Regions from separate parts of the Anoxybacillus sp. B2M1 genome, predicted to be linked through region 2. Evidence: riboswitches for the same ligand, from Rfam matches in the RefSeq annotation. Region 2 holds a riboswitch; each other region holds the start of a gene.

Region 1 (4,341 bases), 1.0 Mb from region 2:
GAGGCTATAAAGCGTGGGATGTTGTCGCTTTATCAGATGCTACTCCGAATTTAGAGGAATTATTGAAGAAATTTGAACAAGTGCATATCCATACGGAGGATGAAGTACGCGCCATCGTCGCGGGCCACGGCATTTTCATTATTAAAGGCGACGAACAAACAGGATATTTTGAAGTGCAGCTGGAAGCTGGCGATGTTATTTCCGTTCCAGAAGGAAATCCGCATTTCTTCACATTAATGGAAGACCGCCAAGTGGTAGCTGTTCGTTTGTTTATTGATCCATCTGGCTGGGTTGCCCATCCTTATGAGGAAAAAGAAGAAGCTGTTCAATAACCAAAAAGCGCAGGAATCTTAAGCGATTCTTGCGCTTTTTGATGGATGGAATCGAATCGATTCGCCGAGAGGTTTTCCAGCACTGAAACGAATGGCAGAAGAACGTGCAGAATGGACGGCGTAGATCGGGGCGTTTCATTGACAAAGAGAGGATTTTTCGCTACAATGGCTTCGAATTCGACCGATAAAGGATTTGATGACAAGTGGCGGATAGAGAGGAAATTTTGCAATCATTAAAGCTATTTATTGTGCTGTCAAGAGCGTACCGTGCTGTTAATGATCAAGTAAATAAATCCATTCAGTCGTTCGGCGTGAACCCTACGGAGTTTGCTGTGTTGGAATTGCTATATCATAAGGGGGATCAGCCATTGCAGCAAATTGGCGGGAAAATTTTACTGGCAAGCGGCAGCATCACATATGTTGTCGATAAATTAGAGCAAAAAGGGCTGATTATGCGCAAAGCATGTGAAAAGGATCGCCGTGTAACCTATGCTTCGATTACGGATAAAGGAAAAGCTTTTATTGAAAAGGTATTTCCGGAGCATGAACAAACGATCCATGAAACACTTTCCGGATTAACGACTGAAGAGAAAGAACAGGTTATTGAATTATTGAAAAAAATGGGATACGGTGCGAAACAGCAATAAGTACAGATGGTGAAAGCGCCAGCGGATCAAAGATTCGCTGGCGCTTTTTTATAATGGGTGGCGGGCGCGCGTTCTTTTTTGATAAAGAGAGAGGAGGGACTATAGATAAAAGAAAAGAGAGGGAGAAACCCCTCTTTTTTGGATCAAGCTGACAGTCTTTTTTTCGCGTTTTCTTCTTTATCTACTGCTTTTTTCACAAGCGGATAAAAAATGATGCCGCTTGCGAGCAACGCAACGCCAAGCATAAAGGTTTTGATGTCAGATGTTCCCGCGATAATGACCCAGATGGAATAAATAGTGGCCAGTGCTGCAATGACTCCATCTGTGATTCGCTGTTTTGTATTGGTTTCATATGTCTCTCCTGTCCATGTGAGTTTGAGCTGAAAGACAGAAGCGATAAAGTAAGGAACGAGATAAGCGAGTGTCGCAATATAAATGACAAAATCAAATGCGGCTGACATCGAATGAGAGATCGTTGAGAAAATGAAAAGTTGCGCTAATCCATTTGACAAAATTAAAGCGAATTTCGGCATTCCTTTTTTGTTTTCTTTTAAGAAGGCAGGGATAAATAATCCTTGCTTCGCGGCTTGATACGGAACTTCCGCGCTTAATAACACCCAGCCGAGCGTCGAGCCAAGAAGGCTGATGAGGCCAAGTCCAGCTAAGATGTATGCGCCGCTGGGGCCTAAAATGGTTTGAATCGCATCCACTAAAGGCTTCTCTGAATGAATCAACTGTTTTTGCGGCAGCAAGCCCATTACAAGCACACTTATGCCAATGTAAATGATGAGAGCAATCAGCAAACCAAGAATGGTCGCCCGTTTGACATCTGCTTGCTTGCGTGCACGTGAAGCGAACACAATCGCAGATTCCACTCCGACAAATGCCCATAACGTCGCAACGGCCGCGCCGGTCACTTGTCCGAACAGGCTAACGGCATGGCCTGCTTCATCGTAACGCGGAGCGACGACAGAGCCGATGTTGCTTTTATCAAATGCAAATAAGCTAATGGCAATAAATAAAAAGAAGCCGAGTACCTTTGCCGAAGTGGCTATGAAATTTAGTTTTCCGGCTCCCTCGATGCCGCGCAAAATAATAAAGTGCATTCCCCATAATAGAGCGGTACAAACCATAAAGGTAAGGAGGTTGCCGAGTTTGATCGGTGTAGCGCCTACCATAAATACGGTTTGTTTGCTTGTTAAAATCGGAAAGAATGTGGATAAATAACTCGTAAATGTCGTAATAATGGCCACGTTTCCAGCAAAATTTCCAATCCAATAGCCCCAGGAAGACATAAATCCCGATAAAACCGAGGCGTTTGATCTCTTTGGAAACAATTCCTTCGCGTAAATTTGCGGCCCGCCATTTAACTCAGGCTTGCGAATCGCTAAATTGCCAAAGACAAGAGCGGTCATTAGCACTCCACCACCTGTTAATAGCCAAGCTAAAATGACCCCTAAAGGGCTCGCGGCTTCTGAAAGTGAACGAGGAAGCATAAAAATTCCTGATCCAACCATATTCCCAACGACAAGCGCCGTTAATACCCAGAGACCTAGTTTATTTTGCTGCAAGATAACCCCTACTCCTTTCTGATTTGTCCATTTATCAAAAAAAATACACCCTTAAGTTTTCAACGGGTGCATGTGACATCCGCATCTAACTTAATGTAGATAGCGCTCCATCGCTTCCATTAAGCGATGGCAGTCCTGACTCTATTCGAATGCAGGCCCAGCTTGCGGCGCCAGAGTACGCTGCAAACTTCGGCAATGAATCCTTTCATTTGAAGTCATCGGTTCCTCTGTCCCTCATTCAAACTACTTTTATCCATTGCAACCTCTATCTCATCTAAGTTGACGAGAAGAAAAAATATTCAATTACCTTGATAATCATACACGATTCGACAATATTCGTCAATATGCTTTTATCTGAAGCATGAACAGGAATTTTTAGCAAACAAGTGGAATATAACTAAGGTTAGAAATTTTTGAGGAAAAGGAAGGGATGGATTTGAAGTTTTCCGAGTTTCTATATAAGCGCCCTGACATGGAAAAACTAAAGACAGAATTTCAAGCGGCATTGCGGGCGTTTCAACAGGCGCAGCATGCGGAAGAGCAGGATGAAGCGATGAAGCAAATTAATAAACTGCGCAACGAATTTAGCACGATGGCGCAAATTTGCTATATTCGCCATACGGTTGATACAAATGATGACTTTTATAAGCAGGAGCAAGATTTTTTCGATGAGGTGGATCCGATTGTCAAAGGCCTTGTCAACGAATATTATGAGGCGCTCGTCGCCTCCCGATTTCGTTCGGAGCTCGAAAAACGCTGGGGAAAACAGTTATTTGCACTTGCGGAAACAGAGCTTAAAACGTTTTCTCCTGAGATTGTCGCGGATTTACAGTTAGAAAATAAGCTAGCAAGCGAGTATACAAAACTGGTAGCCTCCGCAAAAATTTTATTTGAAGGACAAGAATACACGTTGGCACAGCTGCAGCCGTTTGTGGAGTCGCCTGATCGGCAAATGCGGAAGCGGGCAAATGAAGCGCGGTTTGCCTTTTTTGAAACGCATGAGGAACAATTTGACGATATTTACGATCAGCTTGTCAAAGTGCGTACAAGCATTGCAAAAAAACTAGGGTTTAACAACTTTATTGAACTTGGATATGCAAGGTTGGGACGGACCGATTATGATGCTGAAATGGTTGCGCGATTCCGTGAGCAGGTGAAAGCTTATATTGTGCCGTTAGCAGAAAAGCTGTATGAACGCCAGAGGAAAAGAATTGGCGTCGAGAAGCTGAAATATTACGATGAAGCATTTTCATTCCCGACGGGCAATCCGACGCCAAAAGGGGATGCAAAGTGGATTATCGAAAACGGCCGAAAAATGTATGAAGAGCTGTCACCAGAAACAGGCGAGTTTTTCCGGTTTATGATTGAAAATGAATGGATGGATCTTTTGGCCAAAAAAGGGAAAGCAAGCGGTGGTTACTGCACATATATAGAAGAATATAAAGCGCCCTTTATTTTTGCGAATTTTACTGGCACGTCCGGCGATATTGATGTTCTCACCCATGAAGCGGGCCACGCTTTTCAAGTGTATGAAAGCCGCCATTACGAAATTCCAGAGTATAATTGGCCGACGTTAGAGGCGTGTGAAATCCATTCCATGAGCATGGAGTTTTTCACATGGCCATGGATGGAGCTGTTCTTTAAAGAAGATACGAAAAAATATCAATTTCATCATTTAAGCTCGGCTGTGCTGTTTCTGCCATACGGGGTGGCGGTTGATGAATTCCAGCACTTCGTTTATGAAAATCCGGAGGCAACACCAGCGGAACGGAAGAGAAAATGGCGGGAAAT
Region 2 (4,341 bases):
CATCCTCCCGGGCTTTATCTTTTATTCTTCACCGAGATTTGGGAGCGTTTTAGCTACTATGGAATGCGGGCGATCCTAGTTCTTTATTTAACGACAGCAACCATTAGTGGCGGTTTAGGATTTGATCAAAGAATCGCCGTAAGTATTTATGGGGTCTTTACAGGGATTGTTTATTTTACCCCTATTATCGGTGGATACCTTTCTGACCGCTTTTTAGGTCGTCGCTTAGCTATTACCATCGGCGGAATTATTATGGCCGTCGGCAATCTTATACTGTTTGCGGTCAATACAAAAATAGGGTTATATACGGGGCTTTTACTATTAATTATCGGAAACGGTTTCTTTAAACCTAATATTTCGACGCTTGTCGGTGAATTGTACGGACCAAATGACAAGCGCCGCGATGCAGCCTTTACCATTTTCTATATGGGAATTAACATCGGCGCCTTTTTTGCTCCGCTGATCTGTGGATTTTTAGCTGAAGATTATTTTAAAACGACTGTCAATGGCGTCGTGCAGTATGGATTTAAATATGGTTTCCTTGCCGCATCCATCGGTATGATAATTGGTCAAGTATTTTTTAATCTATTAGGAAATCGTTATCTAGGAGAAATCGGCAAAAAGCCGATTGGCAAACAGAAAACAGCTTCAACTGCGCCAAAAGAGCCGTTAACAAAAAAAGAAAAACAGCGCATTCGTGTGATCTTAATTTTAATGTGCTTTGTTGTCTTTTTCTGGGCTGGCTTCGAACAAGCAGGAAGCTCGCTTACATTGTATACCGATAAGTTCGTCGATAAATCCATCGGCAGCTGGACCATGCCAACCTCTTGGTTTCAATCATTAAATCCATTATTTATCGTTCTATTAACACCCGTTTTATCTGCATTATGGGTAAAATTGGCTAACTCTAAACGCGGTGATTTATCAGCTCCGACAAAGATGGGATTAGGTATGATTTTGCTTGGTCTCGGATTTGCTGTTTTGGTTCCTGCTCTGCTGCAAACCGGAAGCGACGAGCAACACATTACGGTAAAAGCAAATGCATTATTTATTGTTTTAACATACTTTTTGCATACGCTTGGTGAGCTTTGCCTATCACCGGTTGGGCTATCACTTACAAGCCGCATCGCACCGATTCGTCTCGCTTCCCTGCTAATGGGAGTTTGGTTATCAGCAACTGGTATCGCGAATATTTTAGCAGGTCAATTAGCAGCTTTTACGGAGTCATTAGGCTATCTAGAAATTTTCAGCTTAATTGGCGGCATTACCATTGTTCTTGGCTTTGTTCTGTTATTATTATCGAAAAAACTTGTAGAAATGTCAGAATAATAAAGAAAAAAGGATTCACTTATATCGTGAATCCTTTTTTCTTTGCTTGTTCACCATATGGTCGTTTTAACATTCTTCAGTCGAGAAGTCTCCCATTTCTAAATCTTGCGAAGCTTGATGAAAGTGGGAGATGAATCGACTTCGGACAAGGACAGGCTTTTGCCTGTTCAATTGTCTGACCCTGTGGTAAAATAAACCTATGTCGTTCTTTCATAACTGGATATAGGAGGTTGCATGGAGAAAATAAAATGCGAAAACCAAGCGGATCCTTCCATGCGTAAAATATCCAAGGTACAAAAGAACTCCGAATTGTCGGACATCTAGGGTTGGAACGACCCGAAGTCACGCTCAGGGAGACGAAAGGCGGCTTTCGTCGTGGAACTGAGAAGCTCCCACTTCAAGCTTTAGCTAAGTGGTGAGTAGTTCACGAAACAGGATTTCTATCGTTCCATGCCTCTCGCTCTATTCCACGTATATAGTAAACATAGAAGGGTTTGGCTTTTTTGCGATTGAAGCATAAATAAATATTGTTTTTGTACAAAAATTGTTTTATAATCATCATGGAACAAAATGAATAGCATCCTCATTCACCCGATGAGGTAGAGGTTGCGGCTTTTATGAGTACAGCGAACGAGATGCAGAGAACATTGAAGACTTCGCTCGAAAGGAAAAGCCGCCGAAGTTGGCACATTTCTCTGGATGTGCGAACTGGGGCTGTCACCGAATAGGGGCAGCACTGTCACGGTTTGCGTAAAGCAACCGTGGGGCGCTATCTTCACGGAAGGGTTGATACGGGTAATGATTGCATTGCCGCCGAATCTCCTTCGGCGGCTTTTTTTATTGCCCGGCTCCTTTCCATGACAACATGAAAAAAAAGGAGCGATGAAAACATGGAAAGCGTCATGCAAAAACAGGAAGCCGCCACACCGGCTTCGCCTAACCAGCTGCAACGAAAACTAAAAACAAGACATCTAACAATGATTTCTCTTGGGGGAACGATTGGTACTGGGTTGTTTTTAGCAAGCGGCGGAGCGATTCATACCGCTGGACCGGGTGGAGCGCTCATAGCGTATATCGCGATTGGAGTGATGGTATATTTTTTGATGACCAGCCTTGCGGAAATGGCCGCTTATATGCCCGTTACCGGAACGTTTAGTACGTATGCAACGAAATTTGTCGATCCTGCGCTCGGATTTGCTTTAGGATGGAACTACTGGTATAACTGGGCCATTACAATTGCCGCAGAACTCTCGGCTGTGACCATGATCATGAAATTTTGGTTTCCGAATAGCCCTTCACTTTTATGGAGCGCATTATGCTTAGTGATTATGTTTTTACTTAACTATTTATCTGTAAAAGGATTTGGTGAAGCCGAATATTGGTTTTCCCTTATTAAAGTAGTAACGGTTATTATTTTTCTTATTGTCAGCTTTTTCATGATTGTAGGCATTATGGGTGGTGAAGCGGTTGGATTTAGAAACTTCACCATCGGCGACGCTCCGTTCCATGGTGGGTTCATGGCGACTCTCGGCATTTTTATGGCCGCGGGATTTTCTTTCCAAGGAACAGAGCTGCTTGGGGTTGCAGCCGGCGAAAGCGAGGATCCGAAACGAAACATTCCTCGCGCCATTCGTCAAGTATTTTGGCGTATTTTGCTATTTTATATACTGGCTATTTTAGCAATCGGACTGCTTATTCCGTATACAAATGAAAATCTAGCGAATAGCGACGTTACAGTCAGCCCATTTACTCTCGTCTTTGATAAAGCTGGCATTGCGTTGGCTGCATCCGTTATGAACGCCGTCATTTTAACAGCGGTTTTATCAGCCGGAAATTCCGGTATGTACGCGTCTACTCGAATGCTTTGGGATCTAGCAAAAGAAGGAAAAGCGCCAAAATTTCTGGCCAAGCTAAATCACCGCGGTGTTCCTGTTCATGCATTACTAGTCACAGCTTCACTAGGAACGCTTGCTTTTTTGGCTTCGTTCTTTGGCGATGGCACCGTTTATGTATGGTTATTAAATGCCTCTGGTATGTCGGGATTCATTGCGTGGCTAGGCATCGCGGTCAGTCACTACCGTTTCCGCAAAGCATATGCCGCGCAAGGGCGCGATCTCAATGATCTTCCTTATAAAGCCAAATGGTTTCCATTTGGACCATTGTTCGCTCTAGTGCTTTGCACGATTGTCATTTTGGGACAGAACTATGGAGCCTTTATGGGGAAGTCAATCGATTGGTACGGCATTCTCGTTTCCTACATTGGACTGCCATTGTTTTTAGCGGTTTGGCTTGGCTATAAAATCGTGAAAAAGACAAAGGTCGTTCCCCTCAAAGAATGTGAATTAGACTAAAAAACCGCTCGGCTATGCCAAGCGGTTTTTTCAGTCGTGCTTTTTCGTTTTCTGTTCTTCGTCATCCATGATGCCTTTTGTAGCATTTTTAAATTCGCGGAGCGTTTTTCCAGCTGCTTGTCCAAGCTCTGGCAGCTTTTTCGGGCCGAAAAGTAACAGGGCAAAAAATACGATCAAGGCAATCTCGCCAAATCCTATGTTCATATCATTCACTCCATGCGCTTCATTTTCGTCTTTTCCTTTTCCATTATATCATATCATCTTTGAATTACTACCACTTTCGCTTCGAAGTGGGAGATTCCTGCGAACATGGAAACATCCTTCGATTTTTCAGCTAGCAGACCTTCCCCGTTGTTCCAACGGGAAACGACAAGAAAGCTTGTACATTCGTCCGCTTCACACGTTCGACTGGGCTCGGTTTTCGTTGCTTCGAACCGTGCACAGACAAGGGAACGTTGAAGCTTTTACGTAACGGACGGTGTTCCTTGTCACAATCCTCTAGAACCACTTATAAGTATAGAATAGCATATAGATTCTTGTCCACTACTTTGGCTAATGCCAACCGACATTCCTCTCCCCCTTACTCATGAGACGATGCCCGTCATGTTCCTTGAGGCGATAGTCTTCTGTCGGGATATGGGGTAGCCCAATGATCGGCATC
Region 3 (4,341 bases), 830 kb from region 2:
CAGGAACACTATGAAGCATTACAGCACGTTGAAATTCCTTTATTTGGATATCATCTAATTCGAGAAGTCCTTCTTCCCGATTTGCTTGGCAAAGAAACCGACAGCATTTTATATTGGGCGGGAAAGCATTTAGCGCGCTGCTACCCCTTAGAAACATTCGATGACATCATTTTATTTTTTGAAAAAGCAGGATGGGGTACGCTCGCTGTCATCAAAGAACGCCAAGATGAATTAGAAATCGAGCTGACAGGGCCCGCGGTATCCGCTCGGATCGCCATGAATGCTCACTGTTCATTTCAGCTTGAGGCCGGCTTTCTCGCACAGCAGATTGAACAGCAAAAACGCTTCGTCTCGGAAGCATATGAGCAGCAAAAAAAGCGTGATCAAAAAGTGACTTTTACTGTGAAATGGGACCGTAAACACGAAATTGCTGAATAGACAGATTTTCTGCACCTTTTCAATTGTATTAGCCTATCGATGCACGACAGGAACAAAGGCAAGTATACGTATTTGCTTGCCTTAGACTGTTAACAAACGCTTCATCCTGCGTCACGGGCCTCATTCGTCGCTCATGAACGTTTGGGTTCGCTTCGCGTCTTCACTCGGCTGGCGTTTCTTGTCTGCCAAGCGCCTTCAAGCCAAACTGATGTAGAACTACCACTATGAATAGAAGAATTGTATAAAATGATGGTAGACAAAGTCGATTTTGACTTTGTCTACCACTTAAAGCAAGCATTTGCTTGCTTTTTTAGTCGAAGCAAGCCGGCGCAGCACGATTACGATTGAATGCACCTTCGGTCCCCAAACGCTTGCCATGATTTCCAGCAGTACAGTCTTGTCTGGTTATGAACGCACGGCGGCTTTTTCATCCAATTGAAACGCCGTATGCAACGCTTCTACTGCTGCAACCATATTTTCTTGAGACACGACGGTTGAAATTTTGATTTCGGACGTGCTGACCATTTTTATTTCAATCCCTTGATCCGCTAACACTTGAAACATTTGTGCAGCTACACCTGGATTAGAGATCATTCCTGAGCCGACAATCGATACTTTGGCCAGTTGGCTTTCATATTCTATCTTTGCTCCCTTGAATGATTCCAACACTTGCAAAGTCTCAGGCAAATCCTCTGTGCGAATGGAAAACGACACAGCTGCTGCTCCGCTATTGGTTGTATTTTGAATAATAATATCGACATTAATCCCGCGATTCGCTAACGCTGTAAAAACGGTTGGCAACATAGGCAACTCGTGCGGGAGCCCTTGGACCGTCACTTTTGTTACTTGATCTTCAAAAGCAATCCCTCTGACAATTAAATGCTGTTCCATTGAAACATCCTCCTTTACCGTTGTTCCGCTCTCTTCCTCCATACTCGAACGAACTTCCAGCAATACTTGATAATTTTTAGCAAACTCTACAGCCCGCGGATGAAGCACTCCTGCTCCAAGATTGGCCAGCTCTAGCATCTCATCATAGGAAATTTCCTCTAGCTTTTTCGCTGCTTTTACATAGCGCGGATCGGTAGTAAACACTCCTGTCACATCTGTATAAATATCGCACTTATCCGCTTGTAGAGCGGCCGCTAAAGCTACAGCTGTCGTGTCAGAACCGCCGCGACCAAGAGTCGTGATATCTCCCTTTTCCGTCACTCCTTGAAAACCAGCCACAATGACGATTTGTCCTGCTTGCAAATATTGATGAATTCTCGTTGTGTCGATATCTATAATGCGAGCATTACCATGAACAGTCTCTGTCTTGATTCCAGCTTGCCAGCCCGTTAAAGAAACAGCTGCATACCCCTTTTCTTGCAAAGCCATCGCTAATAGGGCAATACTCACTTGCTCCCCTGTCGAAAGAAGCATATCCATCTCCCGCTTGCTAGGTTGGGACGTTAGCTGTTTGGCTAAATCCACAAGCTGATTCGTCGTCTTTCCCATCGCTGAAACGACAACGACCACTTGATGTCCTTTTTGCACCTCGCTCATTACTCGATCAGCGACATGCTGAATACGTTCAATAGATCCTACAGACGTTCCGCCAAATTTTTGCACAATCATTCCCATTTTTCTCATCCCTTGTTCTTAAAATGTTGATTTCAGCATCTATACCGGTATAGAAACAAATAAAAAAACAGCAATGAGAGGCTTCTCATTGCTGTGCATAACGAAATAAGAAAAGAAACGAATTCGCTCCACACAGTGAGATAGCTCTCCAAGATGGGTCATCTTGACAGTCCTACATTTCTTAAACGCAGGACCAGCAGGAAAAGCAATGAGACTTCCCCCACTTCGGCGAGCCTCCCCTTTCGGCATTTTTCTTTGGAACCCATTTTCCTCCAAATGCCTACTCTTGAAGTTCGCGCCTCTATCTTCACTTCTGTGCTTAGAAGTGTATAAATATGCAATTAAGGTGATTGTATCAGCTTTTTCTCCAATTGACAATACTATTCTCGCAGCTTTTCATAAATTTTTTCAGCAACTGCGCGAGGAATCGCCGCTTTTTGCAGCTCCTCAATCGTCGCTTCTTTTATATTTTTTAAAGAGCCAAAATGCTTAAGAAGCGCTTTTTTTCGCTTTTCTCCAACTCCCGGAATGTGGTCAAGCGCGGACTGAAATAACGATTTTCCTCGCGTCTGGCGATGAAACGTAATAGCAAAACGATGGACTTCATCCTGAATGCGCTGCAGCAAATAAAATTCTTGGCTGTTTCGCGACAATGGCACGATTTGTGGTGGATCTCCCATGATTAATTCCGATGTGCGATGCTTGTCGTCTTTTACAAGACCGGCAAGCGGAATTTCCAAGCCCAACTCATTTTCTAACACATCGCGAACAGCCGCCAGATGTCCCTTTCCTCCATCAATTAAAATCAAATCCGGAAGAGGAAGGCGTTCCTTTAAAGCACGGCTATATCGCCGCCGTACAACCTCGCGCATTGATTCATAATCATCTGGCCCCTTCACAGTTTTAATTTTATATTTGCGATATTCTTTTTTCTCAGGCTTGCCGTCGATAAACACCACCATCGCCGAAACCGGATCAGCCCCATGGATATTAGAATTATCAAATGCTTCGATTCGATGCGGTGTTGGAATGTTCAACGCAACTCCTAAGTTTTCAACCGCTTTAACCGTTCGTTCTTCATCGCGTTCAATAAGATAAAACTTCTCTTTTAAAGCGATCGCTGCATTTTTACTCGCAAGATCGACCAGCTCTTTTTTCTTTCCTCTTTTCGGTTGAATAACAGGCACCTGGAGCAACTGCTCAGCCAAGCTTCCGTCAACCTCAAGCGGCAGGATTACTTCTTTTGGCTTAAAATGATTCTCCTTGGAATAAAATTGTCCTAAAAATGTGAGCAGCTCTTCATCGGGATCTTGATGCAGCGGAAAGATCGAAACATCTCGCTCGATTAGCTTTCCTTGACGAATAAAAAAGACTTGGACGCACATCCATCCTTTGTCATAGGAGTAGCCGAACACATCTCTGTTAACAAAATCCTTCATCGTCATTTTCTGTTTTTCCATCATCGCTTCAATATGCGCAATTTGATCACGGTATTCTTTAGCTCGTTCAAATTCAAGGGCTTCTGCTGCTTTGTTCATTTTTTCAACCAATTCTTTTTTTATGTCTTGGTGTCCCCCGTTTAAAAAACGGACAATCTGTTCCACTATTTCTTTATTTTGTTGTTCCGAAACCGAATAGATACACGGAGCGAGACATTGTCCCATATGATAATAAAGACAGGCGCGGTTCGGCAGGGACGCGCACTTGCGAAGCGGATACATGCGATCGAGCAATTTTTTAGTCTCATTTGCAGCCTGCACGTTCGGATACGGTCCAAAATATTTGCCGCGATCTTTTTTTACTTTTCTTGTAATAATGAGACGTGGATGCTCCTCAGCTGTAATTTTAATAAATGGATAGCTTTTATCATCTTTGAGCATGACATTATATTTTGGATCGTATTTTTTGATTAAATTCATTTCTAAAATAAGCGCTTCAATATTTGATGAGGTCACAATATATTCAAAATCCGCTATTTCATTCACAAGGCGCAGCGTCTTTCCATCATGCGTTCCAGTAAAATAAGAACGAACACGGTTTTTTAATACTTTCGCTTTTCCTACATAAATCACTGTGCCATTTTTATCTTTCATTAAATAGCAGCCGGGCTGCTCTGGCAAAACCGATAGCTTCTCTTTTAAGTGATCATGCATCATAATCACTCCAATGCTTAGTCTTTCCATTCATAAAGTGTAATTTTGCCGTATACCGGATCCGCCAGCTTACTTGAATCATACGTTTTGATTTTCCGCAAATGTCCGGTCAGCGATACACCTT

The links. Region 2 has a riboswitch for lysine ahead of GFC28_RS02395 (amino acid permease). Riboswitches for the same ligand answer to the same signal wherever they lie in the genome.
Region 1: it holds a riboswitch for lysine, as region 2 does, so the genes downstream of both, GFC28_RS07165 (amino acid permease) here and GFC28_RS02395 (amino acid permease) in region 2, are expected to answer to the same signal.
Region 3: it holds a riboswitch for lysine, as region 2 does, so the genes downstream of both, GFC28_RS16860 (aspartate kinase) here and GFC28_RS02395 (amino acid permease) in region 2, are expected to answer to the same signal.

Annotation. Positions count from the first base shown of each region.
Region 1 covers NZ_CP015435.1:1,483,573-1,487,913, reverse strand. The annotation lists gene GFC28_RS07175 (1,2-dihydroxy-3-keto-5-methylthiopentene dioxygenase) at 1-332, shown strand, start outside; gene GFC28_RS07170 (MarR family winged helix-turn-helix transcriptional regulator) at 536-979, shown strand; gene GFC28_RS07165 (amino acid permease) at 1,123-2,550, opposite strand; lysine riboswitch at 2,643-2,826, opposite strand; gene GFC28_RS07160 (M3 family oligoendopeptidase) at 2,987-4,341, shown strand, end outside.
Region 2 covers NZ_CP015435.1:481,099-485,439, reverse strand. The annotation lists gene GFC28_RS02400 (peptide MFS transporter) at 1-1,329, shown strand, start outside; lysine riboswitch at 1,922-2,109, shown strand; gene GFC28_RS02395 (amino acid permease) at 2,220-3,680, shown strand; gene GFC28_RS02390 (twin-arginine translocase TatA/TatE family subunit) at 3,711-3,884, opposite strand.
Region 3 covers NZ_CP015435.1:3,467,525-3,471,865, reverse strand. The annotation lists gene GFC28_RS16865 (YslB family protein) at 1-438, shown strand, start outside; gene GFC28_RS16860 (aspartate kinase) at 844-2,064, opposite strand; lysine riboswitch at 2,198-2,376, opposite strand; gene uvrC (excinuclease ABC subunit UvrC) at 2,445-4,217, opposite strand; gene GFC28_RS16845 (nucleoporin-interacting protein) at 4,235-4,341, opposite strand, start outside.